Regions from separate parts of the Nonomuraea sp. 10N515B genome, predicted to be linked through region 1. Evidence: riboswitches for the same ligand, from Rfam matches in the RefSeq annotation. Region 1 holds a riboswitch; the other holds the start of a gene.
What was found. Region 1 has a riboswitch for cobalamin ahead of cobN (cobaltochelatase subunit CobN). Riboswitches for the same ligand answer to the same signal wherever they lie in the genome.
Positions count from the first base shown of each region.

Region 2: it holds a riboswitch for cobalamin, as region 1 does, so the genes downstream of both, ACTWQA_RS12700 (ribonucleoside-diphosphate reductase subunit alpha) here and cobN (cobaltochelatase subunit CobN) in region 1, are expected to answer to the same signal.

Region 1 covers NZ_JBQQBQ010000031.1:3,741-12,447, reverse strand. The annotation lists gene cobN (cobaltochelatase subunit CobN) at 1-3,037, opposite strand, end outside; cobalamin riboswitch at 3,070-3,249, opposite strand; gene ACTWQA_RS35370 (hypothetical protein) at 3,267-4,259, shown strand; gene ACTWQA_RS35365 (precorrin-8X methylmutase) at 4,256-4,876, shown strand; gene ACTWQA_RS35360 (AAA family ATPase) at 4,877-6,298, opposite strand; gene ACTWQA_RS35355 (cobyrinate a,c-diamide synthase) at 6,333-7,670, opposite strand; gene cobO (cob(I)yrinic acid a,c-diamide adenosyltransferase) at 7,679-8,281, opposite strand; gene ACTWQA_RS35345 (putative cobaltochelatase) at 8,283-8,707, opposite strand, start outside.
Region 2 covers NZ_JBQQBQ010000007.1:165,752-174,458, forward strand. The annotation lists gene glmS (glutamine--fructose-6-phosphate transaminase (isomerizing)) at 1-1,152, shown strand, start outside; gene ACTWQA_RS12690 (SAM-dependent methyltransferase) at 1,213-2,004, shown strand; gene ACTWQA_RS12695 (tripartite tricarboxylate transporter substrate-binding protein) at 2,131-3,084, shown strand; cobalamin riboswitch at 3,089-3,284, shown strand; gene ACTWQA_RS12700 (ribonucleoside-diphosphate reductase subunit alpha) at 3,373-5,541, shown strand; gene ACTWQA_RS12705 (ribonucleotide-diphosphate reductase subunit beta) at 5,629-6,624, shown strand; gene ACTWQA_RS12710 (mechanosensitive ion channel family protein) at 6,683-7,720, shown strand; tRNA gene ACTWQA_RS12715 (tRNA-Pro) at 7,946-8,020, shown strand; gene ACTWQA_RS12720 (alpha/beta fold hydrolase) at 8,227-8,707, shown strand, end outside.

The sequences.
Region 1 (8,707 bases):
CGACCGCGATCCGGCGGTAGGCGTTCTCCATGTCCTGCCGTGCGGGCACGCCCTCCAGGTCGCGGCCGTAGGCGAAGCCGCCCCAGACGGCGTAGACCTCGGCCAGGTCGGCGTCGTCGCGCCAGGTGCGGCTGTCGATCAGCGGGAGCAGCCCGGCGCCGTACGCCCCCGGCGCCGAGCCGAAAATGCGGCGCTCGCTGCCGTCGGCTCGTACGTGGGCGCGGATGTAGTTGTCCTCATCGGGCTCGTCCAGCGATGCGGCCAGCCGTACCGCGTCGTCGAGCATGGCCACCACGTGCGGGAAGGCGTCGCGGAAGAAGCCGCTGATGCGGACGGTCACGTCGATGCGGGGGCGGCCGAGCTCGGCGAGGGGGATCGGCTCGAGTCGCGTCACCCGCCTGGACATCTCATCCCATTCTGGGCGGATGCCGAGGAGCGCGAGGACCTCGGCCACGTCGTCGCCGGCCGTGCGCATGGCACTGGTGCCCCAGACCGACAGGCCCACCGAGCGCGGCCACTCGCCGTGGTCAGAGCGGTAGCGCTGCAGCAGGGAGTCGGCCATGGCCTGGCCGGTCTCCCAGGCGAGGCGGCTGGGCACCGCACGCGGGTCGACCGAGTAGAAGTTGCGGCCGGTCGGCAGCACGTTGATCAGGCCGCGCAGCGGGCTTCCGCTCGGTCCGGCGGGGACGTAGCCGCCGTCGAGGGCGTGCAGCACGTGGTCGATCTCGTCGGTGGTACGGCGGAGCCTGGGCACCACCTCCGTCGCGGCGAAGGTCAGGATGCGGGTGACGAGGTCACGTCGATCGCCGGATAATTCCGGCACGTCGGCGTGTGTCACCACCACCACCTCCGCCGCGGCGGACGGCTCCCAGCCCCGCGCCTCCATGCCCTCGACCAGCGCACGCGCGGTCGCCTCCGCTCGGTCTACGGCCGACAAACTCGCCGTGCCGTCCTCGGCCAGGCCGAGTGCCTCGCGCAGCCCGGGCAGGGTCTCCCTGCCCGCCCACATCTGCCTGGCCCGGAGCATCGCAAGCACCAGGTCCACCCGGACCTGCCCTTCGGGGGCCTGGCCGAGCACGTGCAGCCCGTCGCGGATCTGCGCGTCCTTGACCTCGCAGAGCCAGCCGTCCACGTGCAGCAGGAAGTCGTCGAACTCGCTGTCGTGCGGCCGGTCCGCCAAACCCAGGTCATGGTCGAGCCGGGCGGCCTGGATCAGGGTCCAGATCTGGGCGCGGATGGCGGGCAGCTTGGCCGGATCCATGGCGGCGATGCTGGCGTGCTCGTCGAGCAGCTGCTCAAGTCTGGAAATGTCGCCATAGGTCTCGGCCCGGGCCATCGGCGGCACCAGGTGGTCGACCAGCACCGCGTGCGCCCGCCGCTTGGCCTGTGTGCCCTCACCCGGGTCGTTGACCAGGAACGGGTAGACCAGCGGCAGGTCCCCGATCGCCGCGTCGGTGCCGCACGAGGCCGACATCCCCGCCGACTTGCCCGGCAGCCACTCCAGGTTGCCGTGCTTGCCCACGTGCACCATGGCGTGCGCGCTGAACTCGGCCGACAGCCACCGGTAGGCGGCCAGGTAGTGGTGGCTGGGCGGCAGGTCGGGGTCGTGGTAGATGGCGATCGGATTCTCGCCGAAGCCACGCGGCGGCTGCACCATGACCACGAGGTTGCCGGCGCGCAGGGCGGCCAGGACGATGTCGCCCTCGTGCACGAACAACTCGCCCGGCGGCGGCCCCCAATGCCGCTCCATCTCCTCACGCAGGTCCTCGGGGAGCGTGCGGTACCAAGCGGTGTAGGCCTCTCCCGGGATGCGCACCGGGTTGCCCGCCAGGTGCTCCTCGGTCAGCCAGTCCTGGTCTTGCCCGCCCGCCGCGATGAGCGCGTGGATGAGCGCGTCGCCGTCCTGCTCGGCCACGCCGGGGAAGCCCTCTCCCAGGTCATAGCCCGCCTCGGCCAGGCGCCTGAGCAGGCGTACGGCACTGGCGGGCGTGTCCAGGCCGACCGCGTTGCCGACCCGGGAGTGCTTGGTCGGATAGGCGGAAAGCATGATCACCAGCCGCCGTTCGGCAGGAGGCACGTGCCGGAGCAGGCCATGCCGTACGGCGATGCCGGCCACGCGGGAGGCCCGCTCGGGGTCGGCCACGTAGACGGTCAGCCCGTCCGCGTCGATCTCCTTGAACGAGAACGGCACGGTGATGATGCGCCCGTCGAACTCGGGGATGGCCACCTGGGAGGCGGCGTCCAGGGGCGACAGGCCGTCGTCGTTCTCCGCCCACGCCTGCCTGCTGGTGGTCAGGCAGAGCCCCTGGAGGATCGGCACGTCGAGGTCGGCCAGCGCGCCCACGTCCCAGGCCTCGTCGTCCCCGCCCGCGCCCGCGGTGGCCGGGCGGGAGCCGCCCGCCGCGAGCACGGTGACGACCAGGGCGTCCGCCGCTCTCAGCGTTTCCAGCAGCTCCGGCTCCGCCGTACGGAGAGAGGAGCAGAAGACGGGAAGCGCCCGCCCGCCCGCCTCCTCGACGGCCCGGCACAGCGCCTCGACGAAGCCGGTGTTGCCCGCCATGTGGTGAGCCCGGTAGTACAGGACGCCGATCACCGGACCCGTCCCGGTGGACTCGCGCTCCAGCACGCCCCAGGAGGGCGCGGCCTCGGGCGGGGCGAAGCCGTGGCCGGTCAGCAGCACGGTGTCGGAGAGGAAGGCGTGCAGCTGGGCCAGGTTGTGCGGGCCGCCGTGCGCCAGATAGGCGTGTGCTTCGGCGACCACGCCGCCGGGCACGGTGGACAGCTCCATCAGCTCGGCGTCGGGCGCCTGCTCGCCGCCCAGCACCACGACCGGGCGGGAACCGGACACAAGCGCGTCCAGGCCCTCCTCCCAGGCCCGGCGGCCACCGAGCAGGCGGACCACGACGAGGTCGACGCCCTCCAGGGGGAGATCGCCGGCGGTCAGCCTGGCGGGGTTGCCCAGCCGGTAGCCGGCACCGCTGGCCTTGGCACTGAGCAGGTCGGTGTCCGAAGTGGACAGCAGCAGGACAGTGGGCACGAAGACGTCCTCCCTCGGGGTCCTCGCCCCGGTCGCGGGTGTCACGAAGGCCGGAGTCTCCTGGCTCCCGGATCGCCGCTCACCCCCGGCCTTCCCTCTCGGTGGCCTGCGGTGGGGGCTCGCTCCCCGGTGACAGTGGCGGGACCGCGCCGGATTCACACCGGCTTCCTCCTAGCCTTCGCCTGTGGGCAAGCCTACGGCAGCGGGAATGGGCGTTACCATCCTCAACGTGTCCATATCCGGACGAACACATCCAGACGCCTGTCCGGGGGCGCTCCAGCTGCACCAGGCCGCGGACGGGTTGCTGGCCCGCGTCCGCACCCCGGGCGGTCTGCTCTCCGCCGGGCAGCTGCGCGAGCTGGCGGCGTGCGCGAGCGAGCTGGGCTCGGGTGTGATCGAGCTGACCTCGCGGGCCAACCTGCAGGTGCGCGCGTTGCGGGATCCGGGGGCCTTCGCCGAACGCATCGCCGCGGCCGGGCTGCTGCCTTCGCCGACCCACGAGCGGGTACGCAACATCGTCGCCTCGCCCCTCGTCGACCGAGAGCTGATCATCGACCTCGACCGCGCCCTGTGCGCCCGCCCGCAGCTGGCCGAGCTGCCTGGGCGTTTCCTGTTTGCCATCGGCGAGACGGGGCTGGCCGCCGACGTGGCCCTGGTGGAGGAGCGGCTGCTGCTGGCCGGGCGGGAGACGGCGTTGCCGGGAACGGTGGAGCTGATGCTGGAGGCCGCCGAGGCGTTCCTGCGGCTGCGCTCCGCCGAATGGCGCATCTCCGAGCTGGGGCCCGCCCGCGTCGCCGCCGAGCTCGGCACGGAGCTGGGCGCCGCCCGGCGCGGCAGCCCACCCTCCACCGAACTCGGCCCCCACCAGGCTCTGATCCCGCTCGGCCGCCTGTCCCCACGTCAGCTGCTGGCCCTGGCCGAAGCCGCCGAGGAGGTACGGCTCACGCCATGGCGCACGGTCGTGCTGCCCCGCGTGCCGGAGGATGCCGGATTCATCACCGACCCGAACTCTCCCTGGGCCGGCGTGACCGCGTGCACCGGCCGCCCCGGTTGTGCCAAGTCCCTGGCCGACGTACAGACTGACGCCGCCCGCTGGGTCCATGAGCGTCACACCGACCGCCCCGTGCACTGGGCGGGCTGCGACCGCCTGTGCGGGTTGCCGCCCGGGCCGGTCATCCAGATGGTCGCCACCCCCGGCGGATACGAGGAAAGGCAGAAGTGATCGACTACATCCGCGACGGCGCCGAGATCTACCGGCAGTCGTTCGCCACCATCCGCGCCGAGGCCGACCTGAGCGGGATGCCCCCGGAGGTGGCCCAGGTCGCCGTCCGGATGATCCACGCCTGCGGGATGACCGACCTGACCCGTGACCTGGCCTGGTCACCGAAGGTGGTGACGAACGCCCGCGAGGCCCTGCGTGCGGGGGCGCCGATCCTGTGCGACGCCATGATGGTCGCCTCCGGCGTCACCCGCCGCCGCCTCCCGGCGGACAACGAGATCCTCTGCACGCTGTCAGAGCCCGGCGTCCCGGCCCTCGCCGAACGCCTGGGCACCACCCGCAGCGCCGCCGCGCTGGAGCTGTGGCGCGAGCGGCTGGCCGGCTCGGTGGTGGCCATCGGCAACGCCCCGACCGCGCTCTTCCGGCTCCTGGAGCTGGTCGCCGAGGGGGCGGGACGCCCGGCGGCGGTGCTGGGCCTCCCGGTGGGCTTCATCGGCGCTGCCGAGTCCAAGCAGGCACTGGCCGCTAGCGACCTGGACTACCTGGTCGTGCACGGCCGCCGAGGCGGCAGCGCGATGGCGGTGGCGGCGATCAACGCCATCGCGAGCGAGCAGGAGTGATCACGCGTAGAGGTCGTCGACGGTGACCAGGCGGACGTCACTCGCCGCTTCGGTGCTGAACCCGGCCCCCGAGTAGCACGTCAGAACGGCGTCCCGGGTATCGAACCCCTTGGCCGCGAGCAGGTCCCGCGCCCGCCGGAGCCTCGCCACGTGCTCGACCCCCATGACGCGATCCCACTTGACCTCCCCCAGGGAGAGAACCCGGCGCGGACGCCCGTGATCAGCGGGCGCCAGTACGGCGACGTCGATCTGGATCTGCGTGCGATTGGCCGGATCGGGGACCACGCCGCTTCCCACCTCACCGGCCTCGGCGTCGTTATGCAGGGCGTACTCCCGGCAGAGCACCGCGATATGGGGGCCGACCACCTGTGACAGGAAGCGTGCCCGGCTGCCCCGCCAGACCGTCGCCGCGTCCCCACGTTCCAGGCGGGCCCACTCCCTCGCCATGATCGCCTGGTAGAAGGTGATGAGTGGCTCTACCACCCGGTAGTAGCTGCGATTCGGCCGGAAGAGATCGCGCTCCTTGACCAGGAGATGGCTGTCTTCCAGCACGCGGAGTGGATGGGCGATCTCGTTGGATTTACGGCCGACGTAGCCGGCGATCCCTCCGGATGTTGTGTTGCCCTCGGCGACGGCCGCCAGGACGGAGTGGTAGAGCGACGGGTCACGGATCTCCATCTCCTCCGCCAGCAGGTAGCGGGCCTCTCTGAACAGCGGCGCCTCGGCGTTCAGGACCGTCCTGATCACCCAGTCGTCGAAGTCCTCGGGACCTGCCGGAACATCGCCGCGGACGAACTCCCTCCGGTAGGCGGGAGTCCCGCCGACCACCGCGTGGACCTGCGCCGCCAGTCGGGGATCGCTGATTCCCCAGAAACGGGCGGCCTGGCGGTAGTCGAAGGGCCTGATGGCCATCTCCAGTCCCGCACGCCCGCGGAGCGGTGCCGTGCCCGACAACAACCCGCCCATCACGGACATGGCCGAGCCGCAGAGCAGCACTCGGGCACCGCTGGTAGACCCGGAACCACCGGGGCCCAGCTCCCGCTGGATGATCGAGGGCAGCTCGGGGGAGGCCTTGACCAGATAGGGAAACTCATCGAACACGACAGGAATCGCCCGCTCGCGGACGACGCCGAACAGGTGAGGGATGGCGTCGATCCAGTCGCGAAAGGCCGGGACGGGCGCCCCGGTGAACCTGATCAGCTCATCCGCGAACAGGCGCAGCGCGACCGCCTCGGTGACTTCCAGTGCGGGGAAGTAGATGCCGTCCATACTGCTGGCCAGGGCCTGCAGGAGATAGCTCTTCCCCTGGCGGCGGCGGCCGCTCACCACGCCGAGCCGAGCTCCCGCGCCCGTTTCCGAGGCGAACGAGACCAGGCTCGCCCATTCCCGCTCACGGTCGAAGACGTGCTCTGGTTTACGCATGTGTCGAAGTGTAGTTGACCGAACTGTAGTTGACTCAACTGTAGTTGACTAACCTCTGCGCCAGCTCCGGTCGGCCCGCCCAGTGCAGGTGCAGGTAGGAGGCGGTCACGAGGGCGTCGCCGTAGCCGTCGGTGCCGCCCGCCCAGCGGAACAGCGGCTCCTTCGGCGAGATGATGGTGGTGCGGTGGAACTCGTGTCCGCGGTGCCGCTCGCCCTCACGGGTCAGCAGCGACGTCCCGGAGATCGCCTCCCGGTAGCCGAGGGTCAGCCGGTCCGTCATCCGGGCCACCCCCGGCACCCTGCCGCACATCGGCAGCCCGTCCAGCTCCTTGCACAGGTAGAGCAGCCCGGCGCACTCCGCGGCGATGGGCCCGTCGAAGGCGGCCACCTGCTTGCGCAGCGGCTCGTTGGCGGCGAGCCGGTCGGCGTAGACCTCGGGGAAGCCGCCGCCGATGACGATCGCCGCGGTCCCCTCGGGCAGCCGTTCGTCCCGCAGCGGGTCGAAGACCGCGATCTCCGCGCCCGCCGCGCGCAGCAGCTCGACGTGCTCGGCGTAGCCGAAGGTGAAGGCCGCCCCGCCCGCCACCGCGACGAGCTTCCTGTACGGCTGCGCAACCGCCGCGGGCTCCCACGGCCGTGCGTGCAGTGGGGGAGCCGTGCCGGCCAGCCGTACCAGGGCTTCCAGATCGCACGAGCGGGCCACCAGCTCGCCCAGCCGCCGCACGGCGGCCAGCGCCTCGGACTCGCGCTCGGCCGCGGGGATCAGTCCCAGGTGACGTGACGGGGTAGCCACGGCGTCGTCCCGCCGGATGGCCCCGAGCACCGGCACCTCCCTCAGCGCGGCCCGGCACAGCTCCTCGTGCCGGTCCGACCCCACCCGGTTGAGGATCACCCCGCCCACCCGCACCCGCGGGTCGAAGGTGGAGAAGCCGTGCACGGTCGCGGCGACCGATCGGCTCTGCCGGGCGACGTCCACCACGAGCACCACCGGCGCGTCCAGCAGCCGGGCGATGTGCGCCGTCGAGGCGAAGTCCGATGTGCCCGAGTCCGGCACGGTGTCCGATGTGCCCGAGTCCGGCACGGTGTCGGTCTCGCCCTTGCCGTCGAACAGCCCCATGACGCCCTCGACCACGGCGATGTCGCACCCGCGCGCCCCGTTCAGGAACAGCGGCGTCACCCGCTCCTCGCCGGTCAGCCACGGGTCCAGGTTGCGGCCCGGCCGGCCGGCGGCCAGAGCGTGGTAGCCGGGGTCGATGTAGTCGGGCCCTACCTTGTGCGGCGATACCTGCATCCCGCGCGCCCGCAGCGCCGCCATGAGCCCCGTCGCCACCGTCGTCTTGCCGCTGCCGGACGCGGGAGCGGCGATGACCAGGCGCGGAACTACCACTCGATGCCCTTCTGGCCCTTCTGCCCGGCGTCCATCGGGTGGCGTACCTTGCCCATCTCGGTCACGAGGTCGGCTGCCTCGATCAGTCGCTCCGGCGCGTCCCGTCCGGTGATCACCACGTGCTGGTTGCCCGGCCTGGACAGCAGCGCCGCCAGCACGTCGTCCAGGTCCAGCCAGCCCCACTTCAGCGGGTAGGTGAACTCGTCCAGCACGTAGAAGCGGTAGGTCTCGGCGGCCAGATCGCGCTTGATCTGCTCCCAGCCCTCGCGAGCGTCCCGCGCGTGGTCCTCCTCGGTCCCCGGCCGCTGGATCCATGACCAGCCCTCGCCCATCTTGTGCCAGGTGACCGGCCCGCCCTCGTCGCCGGCGCCGAGGACCTTCAGCGCCCGTTCCTCACCGATGCGCCACTTGGCCGACTTGACGAATTGGAATACGCCGATCGGCCAGCCCTGGTTCCAGGCGCGCAGGGCCATGCCGAACGCCGCCGTCGACTTGCCCTTGCCCGGCCCGGTGTGGACCATCAGCAATGGCCTGGATCTGCGTTGCCGTGTGGTCAGCCCGTCGTCGGGCACGTGCTCCGGCTTGCCCTGAGGCATCTCAACCCACCTTTCGATAGTCGCGTACCACCGAGCCCAGCTCGCCCAGCGAATCGAGCGGCAGCAGCGCGGCGCCGAGCCTGGCGGCCAGCCGTACGGCCAGCCCCAGCCGCACCGGGCCGCCCTCGCAGTCCACGACCACGCTCGCCGTGCCGCGCAGCAGATCGGCGGCCCGGTCCACGTCGCCACCCGCCGTGGCGCGCCCGTCGGTCACCAGCACCAGCAGCGGGCGCCGGGCCGGATCGCGCAGCCGCTCCACCCGCAGCACCTCGGCCGCCGTGACCAGCCCGGCCGCCAGCGGCGTACGCCCGCCGGTCGGCAGCGAACGCAGCCTGGCCGCACCCGCCTCGACCGAGGAGGTCGGCGGGAGCGTCACGCCGGCACTGTCGCCGCGGAAGGTGACCAGGCCGACCTTGTCCCTGCGCT
Region 2 (8,707 bases), on a different contig from region 1:
AGCGACGCCCGCGAGACGGCCAAGGAGCCGCTGACCGTCGACTGGGACGCCGGCCACTACGACACCGGCGGCTACGAGCACTACCTGCTCAAGGAGATCTCCGAGCAGCCCGAGACGATCACCCGCACGATGAGCGGCCGGCTCGACGAGCGCTTCCACGTGGCCCACCTGGGCGGGCTCAACATGGACGCCCGTGAGACGCGCGGCTTCCGGCGTGTGAAGATCATCGGCTGTGGGTCGGCGTACTACTCGGGGCAGATCGGCGCGCAGCTCATCGAGGAGCTGGCGCGCATCCCGTCCGACGCCGAGCCGGCCAGCGAGTTCCGCTATCGCAACCCGGTCGTCGACCCCGACACGCTCTACGTCGCGATCAGCCAGTCGGGCGAGACCTACGACACGCTCGCCGCCGTGCAGGAGCTCAAGCGCAAGGGAGGCCGGGTCATCGGCATCGTCAACGCCGTGGGCAGCGCCATCGCCCGCGAGGTGGACGGCGGCATCTACCTGCACGCAGGGCCGGAGGTCTCCGTCGCCTCGACCAAGGCGTTCACCTCGACCGCGATCGCGTTCGCGCTGCTCGCGCTGCACCTGGGCCGAGTGCGCGACCTGTCGCCGGCCGACGGGCGGCGCATCGTGGAGGGCCTGCGCCGGCTGCCAGGGCAGATCGAGGAGATCCTCACCCAGGGCGACAAGATCGCCGAGCTGGCGCGCAAATACGCCAAGCACCCGAGCATGATGTTCGTCGGCCGCGTGCGTGGCTACCCGGTGGCCAGGGAGGGCGCGCAGAAGCTCAAGGAGATCTCGTACGTGCACGCCGAGGCCTACCCGGCCAGCGAGCTCAAGCACGGCCCGCTCGCGTTGATCGGCCCCGATATGCCGACGGTCGCGATCGTCCCCGACGACGAGCTGCTCGACAAGAACCTCACCACGCTCGGAGAGATCCGCACCCGCGGCGGCCGGGTGCTGATGGTGGGCCATCGCGAGCCCGAGCACAAGCTGGCCGACGACGTGATCGTGATCCCCAAGAACGAGATCGAGCTCGACCCGATCCTGCTCACGATCCCGCTCCAGTTGCTCGCCTACCACGCCGCGGTCGCGCTCGAACGCGATGTGGACAAGCCACGCAATCTTGCGAAGAGCGTAACTGTCGAGTAATCGGCTCTAATTCAGCCGCAAACCTCGTTATTCCGCTGCGAACGACATAAATTCAGTGGTGTGCGGCCGTTCGACCAACACAGGCCCAATCCCGCACGCATGTACGACTACATGCTCGGCGGGTCGGCCAACTACGCGGTCGACCGGGAGGCCATTGAGCAGCTCGCGGAGCTGATCCCGGAGGCGGTCCCGCTGGCCCGCGCCAACCGGGCCTTCCTGCAGCGTGCCGTTCGGTACGTGGCCGCCGCCGGGGTACGCCAGTTCCTCGACCTGGGCAGCGGGCTGCCGACCCAGGGCAGCGCGCACGAGGTCGCACCCGCGGCCCAGGTCGTCTACGTCGACCGCGACCCGGTGGTCGCCACGCACGCCAAGGCCCTGCTCGCGGAGCTCGCCGAAGCACGAGCTCCGCGAGCTCCGGGCAGGGCCGTCGTGGTCGAGGCCGACCTGCTGGACCCCGACGACGTGCTGGCCCAGGCCGGGCGGTTCCTCGACCTGGCCGAGCCGGTCGGGGTGCTGCTGGTGTCGATCCTGCACTTCCTGCCCGACTCCGCGCAGCCGCAGCGGGCGGTGGCCGCGCTGCGCGAGCGGATGCCCCCCGGCAGCCATCTCGTGATCACCCACGCCACCACCCGAGGACGGCTGGAGGAGGAGCGGGCGCAGGGCCCGGCGGCGAGTGGCGGCGATCGTACGCCCGCCGAGATCCGCGCGTTCTTCGGCGATTTCGTACTGGAGCCGCCGGGGCTGGTGCAAGCCGTCGACTGGCGTCCTGACCGGCCCAAACTGGTGGGGGACTGGTCGTTGCCGTCGTCACTGATGGCGGGCGTGGCGAAAAAGGTAGCAGCGAAAAAGTAGCTGTTTGACCGAATAAATCCTGCTATTTCGGCATCTGTCTTTGGCGTGATCTCAACACGTACGTGTGCATCTCTCTGTAATGGGTGAATAACTTAGGGTAAGGAGGGTCGGGCGAAGGAGAGGCACATGCGCCGTCGGCGGTTCGTCGCATGGGGGCTGGGCGTGGCCGCGATCGCGGCCGGCTGCGGGACCGGGCACGTCCCCGGCGGCGGCGGCGGGGCGGGCCGGCGGGCCGAGTTCTCGATCAACCCGGGCGGGCGCCGCTGGGACCGGGTCGGGCAGGCGTTCGCCGGCGCGGCCCGCACCTCCGGGTACGAGACCGGCACCGGGACGAGGGTCACCGTGACCGGCCTGCCCGCGCTGGCCGCCGCCGAGTTGAACAATGCCGAGACGCTGCTCGACACCTCCACGCCGCTGTCCAGGCTGGCCGGCGACGTGGAGGTCGTGGTCGTGCCCGCGAACTCCCGCTTCAAGGACTTCGCCGACTTCGGCGCCCACCTGCTGGCCTGGCCGGGTCAGACGCCGCTGGCGGGCGGGCCGGAGGGGGCGCCCGACCACCTGCTGTTCGGACTGATCGCCAAGGGGCTCGGCGCGGACACCAGGCAGGTCGACTACACCGGCTATCCCAGCAGCCAGGAGGCCATGATCGCGCTGCTGTCCGGCAAGGCCGCGGCCGCCGCCGGGCTGCTCCCGGACTGGCGTGGGAGCATCGGCCAGGGCCGGGTGCGGGCGCTGGCGGTCTCCTCCGCCGTCCGGGTGCCCGACTTCGACGTGCCGACGTTGCTGGAGTCCGGCGTACGCGTGGACTTCGCCGACTGGACGGCCGCCTTCGGGCCCGACGACATGCCGGAGGAGAGCCGCGCATCGGCCATTCGCATGTGCGAGGACGTCACCGCCTCGCCCGGCTGGCGGGCCGCCTGCCGGGCAGCCGGCTGGATCTCGATCCCGCTCAGCGGCGACGACTTCGCGCGATGGCTCGGCTCCGAGGTGGAGCGCACCCGCGCCGTCCTGCGGGACTTCGGCCTCGTGGACGCGACCAAAGCCACAACATGCTGGGGTAGTTGCGGGAACGGCCACTAGATGTAGGATCCTGATCGTCGCTGGTTCGCCTCCCCGGAGGCGAAGCAAAAGGGAACCCGGTGCGATTCCGGGGCTGCCCCGCAGCGGTGAGCGGGAACGACCGCCGTCATGAGCACTGGAGCGATCTGGGAAGCGACGGCCATTAGGAGCCTTTGAGCGCGCCCGCGAGCCCGAAGACCTGCCAGTGGCGTGCAGTGTCCATGGCCTCGAGGGAGGGCCGCGGAGCGACGGGGACCCGCCGTGCTCTCGCGCTGCCCTCACGGGGATGAGCTCGCGAGGAGAGAGCACGTGACGCAGGTCATTGAGATCGACCGCCGGCTGGCCATCGAGGAGGCCGCGGCCCGGGTGATCACCGACCCGGCCAACTCCAGGGTCGCCGCCCGGCTGCTGGCCGAGGAGATCGCCGACGAGGCGGCCGGGCACGGGGTGCGGACGTTCTCCGAGTCCATCGCCGCCACCCACGCGGCCGGGCTGATCCAGGACGGGCTGGCCACGTTCGTCGCCACGCACGCCGCCGAGCTGGACGCGCTGATCTCGGAGGAGGCCGACGGCCGGTTCGAGTACTTCGGCCTGCGCACCGTTTACGACCGCTACCTGCTGCGCCACCCCGAGACGCGGGCCGTGCTCGAGCGGCCGCAACACTTCTTTCTGCGCGTGGCCTGCGGGCTGTCGGAGACGGTGGGGGAGGCCGCCGAGCTCTATGCCCTGATGTCCACGCTGTCCTACCTGCCCAGCTCGCCCACATTGTTCAACTCCGGCGCCCGACGGCCGCAGCTGTCGTCGTGTTTCCTGCTCGACTCGCCGCGCGACGAGCTGGAGTCGATCTACGACCGGTACGGCCAGGTGGCGCGGCTGTCGAAGTACGCCGGCGGCATCGGCATCTCCTGGACCCGGGTGCGCTCGCGCGGCTCCCTGATCAGGGGCACGAACGGCCACTCCAACGGCATCGTCCCGTGGCTGCGTACCCTCGACTCCTCGGTCGCGGCGGTCAACCAGGGCGGCCGGCGCAAGGGCGCGGCCTGCGTCTACCTGGAGACCTGGCACGCCGACATCGAGGAGTTCCTGGAGCTGCGCGACAACACCGGCGAGGACGCGCGCCGCACCCACAACCTCAACCTGGCCAACTGGGTGCCCGACGAGTTCATGCGCCGGGTGGAGGCCGATGAGGTCTGGTCGTTGTTCGACCCGAAGGAGGTGCCCGACCTCACGGACCTGTACGGGGAGGCGTTCACGGCCGCGTACCGGGCGTACGAGGCCGCCGGGCGATATGTCCGGCAGATCCCTGCCCGCACCCTGTACGGCCGCATGATGCGCACCCTCGCCCAGACCGGCAACGGCTGGATGACGTTCAAGGACGCCGCCAACCGCACCTCCAACCAGACCGCCCGCCCCGAGAACGTCATCCACCTGTCGAACCTGTGCACCGAGATCCTCGAGGTCACCAGCGACGGCGAGACCGCCGTGTGCAACCTCGGCTCGATCAACCTGGCGGCCCACCTGACCGCCGGGGACATGGACTGGGAGCGGCTGCGCCGCACCGTCCGCACCGCGGTGCGCTTCCTTGACCGCACCATCGACCTGGGCTTCTACCCGACGCCCGAGGCCGAGGCGGCCAACAAGCGGTGGCGGCCGATCGGCCTCGGCGTGATGGGCCTGGCCGATGTCTACTTCACCCTGCGGCTGCCGTTCGACTCCCCGCAGGCCCTCGCCCTGTCCACGCGGATCGCCGAGGAGATCGCGCTGGCCGCGTACGACACCTCGGCCGACCTGGCCGCCGAGCGCGGCAGGCACCCGTCGTACGCCGACACCCGGGCGGCCGGGGGAGTCCTGCACCCGGACCACTACGTGGCGAGCACGCCGCCCTGGGACGCCCTGCGTCAGAAGATCGCGATCAACGGCCTCCGCAACTCCCTCATGATCGCCATCGCGCCGACCGCCACGATCGCCTCCATCGCCGGCTGCTACGAGTGCATCGAGCCGCAGGTGTCCAACGTGTTCAAGCGCGAGACCCTGTCCGGGGAGTTCCTCCAGGTCAACCGCTACCTGGTGGCCGACCTGCAGGCACGAGGGCTGTGGACGCAGCAGCTGCGGGACGCGATCAAGCGCGCCGACGGCTCGATCCAGGACGTCCCCGGCATCCCCGAGGACCTGAAGTCGCTCTACCGGACCGCCTGGGAGCTGCCGCAGAAGGCGCTGATCGACCTGGCGGCGGCGCGGCAGCCGTACATCGACCAGTCGCAGTCGCTCAACCTCTTCATGGCCAGCCCGACCATCGGCAAGCTCTCCTCGATGTACGCCTACGCCTGGAAAAAGGGCCTGAAGACCACCTATTACCTGCGCTCGCGCCCCGCGACCCGCATCGCCCAGACCACGGTGGCCGCCTCCGCTCCGGAGGCCGTGGTGGAGGCCGTCGCGTGCTCACTGGAGAACCCAGAGGTCTGCGAAGCCTGCCAGTGATCCGGTGACCGCTTCACCGAAGAACGCGGCCAACGATGCGCTCGTCACGGCGCGCACCCCGTGAAGAAATGTTTTGAGGAGAAAACGTTGCTGCTCGACCCCGGCATGGACCTCACACTCCGCCCGATGCGCTATCCGGACTTCTACGAGCGCTACCGCGCCGCCATCCGGAACACGTGGACGGTGGAGGAGGTGGACCTGCACTCCGACCTCGCCGACCTGACGAAGATGACGCAGCAGGAGCGGCACCTCATCAACCGCCTGGTCGCCTTCTTCGCCACCGGCGACTCCATCGTGGCCAACAACTTGGTGCTCAACCTCTACCAGCACGTCAACGCCCCCGAGGCCCGCCTCTATCTCAGCAGGCAACTGTTCGAGGAAGCCGTCCACGTGCAGTTTTACCTGACCCTGCTCGACACCTACCTCCCCGACCCCGACGAGCGGGTGAAGGCGTTCGCCGCCATCGAGCACATCCCGGCGATCCGCGACAAGGCGGAATTCTGCTTCAAGTGGATCGACTCCATCAACGGCCTGGAGCGCCTGGAAACCGCTGCCGAGCGCCGTCGATTCCTCCTCAACCTCATCTGCTTCGCCGCCTGCATCGAGGGCCTGTTCTTCTACGGCGCCTTCGCCTACGTGTACTGGTTCCGCTCCCGAGGCCTCCTCGGGGGCCTGGCCACCGGCACGAACTGGGTGTTCAGGGACGAGTCCATGCACATGGAGTTCGCCTTCAGCGTGGTGGACACGGTCCGGGCCGAAGAGCCGTCGTTGTTCGACGACGAGCTGGGCAAGCAGGTCACCGCCATGCTGGAGGAGGCCGTGGCGGCCGAGCTGGCCTTCGCCGAGGACCTGTGCGGCGACGGCATGGCCGGCATGAGCGTGGACCAGATGCGCCAATACCTGGAGTACGTCGCCGACCAGCGCCTGGCCAGGCTGGGCCTGCCCCGCCACTACGGCTCCGCCAACCCCTTCGCCTTCATGGAGCTGCAGGACGTCCAGGAGCTGGCCAACTTCTTCGAACGGCGTGTCTCCGCTTACCAAGTGGCGGTTGAGGGCAATGTGACCTTTGATGAGACGTTTTAAGACAAAGGGGGCATTCAGCGTGCAGTCTCCGTCGGACTGGCCCATTCTCGTAATCTCGGTGATCGGGGCGATCATCCTGGTCGAGGCGGTCCGCCGGACGCTGAACAGGATCGGGCGTAAATTCGCGCTCGCCCGGCATCTGGTGGAGCACTGCACGTGGCCCGCGTTCACGGTGGCCGCCGTCCTGGCGTTCAACCTGGTGTTCGGCCCCGGCATGTTCGGCGACTCGCCGTCCGAGCGGAGCCTCGCCGGCACGGTCGAGCGGGTGCTCGGCCTCGTCTCGATCGCCGCGATCACCTGGCTGATCGTGCAGGCCACGTACGCGCTGACGGACGTCATCCTCGACCGGCTGGTGCAGGTCGAGGGCGAGCGCAACCGCCGGGCGCGGCGGATCATGACCCAGATCGCGCTGGTCCGCCGGGTCGCCGGCGCGATCATCATCGTGGTCGCGGTCGGCGCGATGCTCTTCTCCTTCCCGCAGGTGCGGGCCCTCGGCGCCGGCCTGCTCGCCTCGGCCGGCATCGCGGGCGCCATCGTCGGCATCGCCGCGCAGCCCACCATCGGCAACATGCTCGCCGGCCTCCAACTCGCCTTCAGCGACGCGCTCCGCCTCGACGACGTCGTCGTGGTGGAGGATGAATGGGGCAGGGTCGAGGAGCTCACCCTCACGTACGTCGTGCTGCGCCTGTGGGACGAGCGCCGGCTCGTCCTGCCGGTCAGCTATTTCACCCAGACCCCGTTCGAGAACTGGACCCGGCACGGCAGCCGCGTCCTCGCCGTCGTGTTCCTGCGCGTGGACTGGTCGGTGCCGGTGAAAAAGCTCCGCGAGGCCCTGTACAAGTTCTTGCAGGGCAACCCGCTGTGGGACCAGAAGGACTGGACGCTCCAGGTCACCGATGTGCTGCCCAACGGACTGGTCGAGCTCCGCGCCCTCATGAGCGCCGCCGACTCGCCGTCCTCCTGGGACCTCAAGTGCGACGTACGAGAATTCCTCGTCGACTACGTCAGGGACAACTTCCCGGAATCCCTGCCCCGCTTCCGCGTCGAATCCCCGGAGACCAGGGTCGGTTTGCCCTGGGAACACGCGGAGAAATAAATGGGTGGCCCGCGCGCCGATCACCGGTTTACCGTAGTAACCGTCCACCCAAGAAGAGCAAGCGGAGGAAGGCGGCGAAGAATGCGCGACCTGAGCACTTCCCGGCCGCTCGCGGTCTGCCCCGAGCCGCCGCCGCGCAGGTTTTCCGGATAGTCCCCGAGGACTACCAGGAAAGCCGTCTCGACCATATCCGAGGCGGCTCTTTTCATGCACGACATCACATATCCGAGTGTGGGGTAGCGTGGTCGCCCGCCTGCCTTGGGAGCAGGAGCATCGCAGGTTCGAATCCTGCCACTCGGACGACGGCCCTGAAAGAAAAGGGCCGCGGGCCACGGCCTGGCCGACGGGAATGGCGCCCCCCGGCCGGACCACGCCCTCGCCCCGGGCGCGGCCCACGCCAGCCAAGCCCGGGGCCCAGTCGCTGCCTGCACTGGAACGCACGCCACCTGTGGCACGCCTTACGCAAGCATGAGAAGTGGGGGCGGTGCGTGCACTAGCGTCCCCTTATGGCTACTTTCGCCAGGCTGACCGGACGGGCGGTGGCGGGCGCCGGAGTGCTGGCGCTGTCGCCGGTCCTGGGGCTGGCCACGCTGGCCGGGATGGCGATGGTGGGCGCGGAGCCGACGGCGTTCGCGGTGACGGGCCTGGCGGTGTTCGCGTCGGTGTTCTTTCTGGGCCTGCTGCTGTGCGTGCCGAGGCCGAGGGTGGCGTGGGGGCGATGGTTACGCGCGGTCTTGATCCTCGGGGTGGAGGCGACGGTGGTCTGGCACGTCAGTGTGGCCACCTTGCGCCCGGCTCCGTCTCATGCTTCACCGGCGCCGGTGGCCGGGCAGCGCGAGTGGCGGCTGCCGACGGGCTCGGTGCTGGCGTACGCGCGGCTCGCGCCGAAGCGGGTCACCCGGCCCGACCCCGTGGTGTTCCTGCATGGCGGCCCGGGCGTGGCCGATCTGGCGGCGTCCTCGGCGTTCTTCGGGAAGCTGGCGGCAG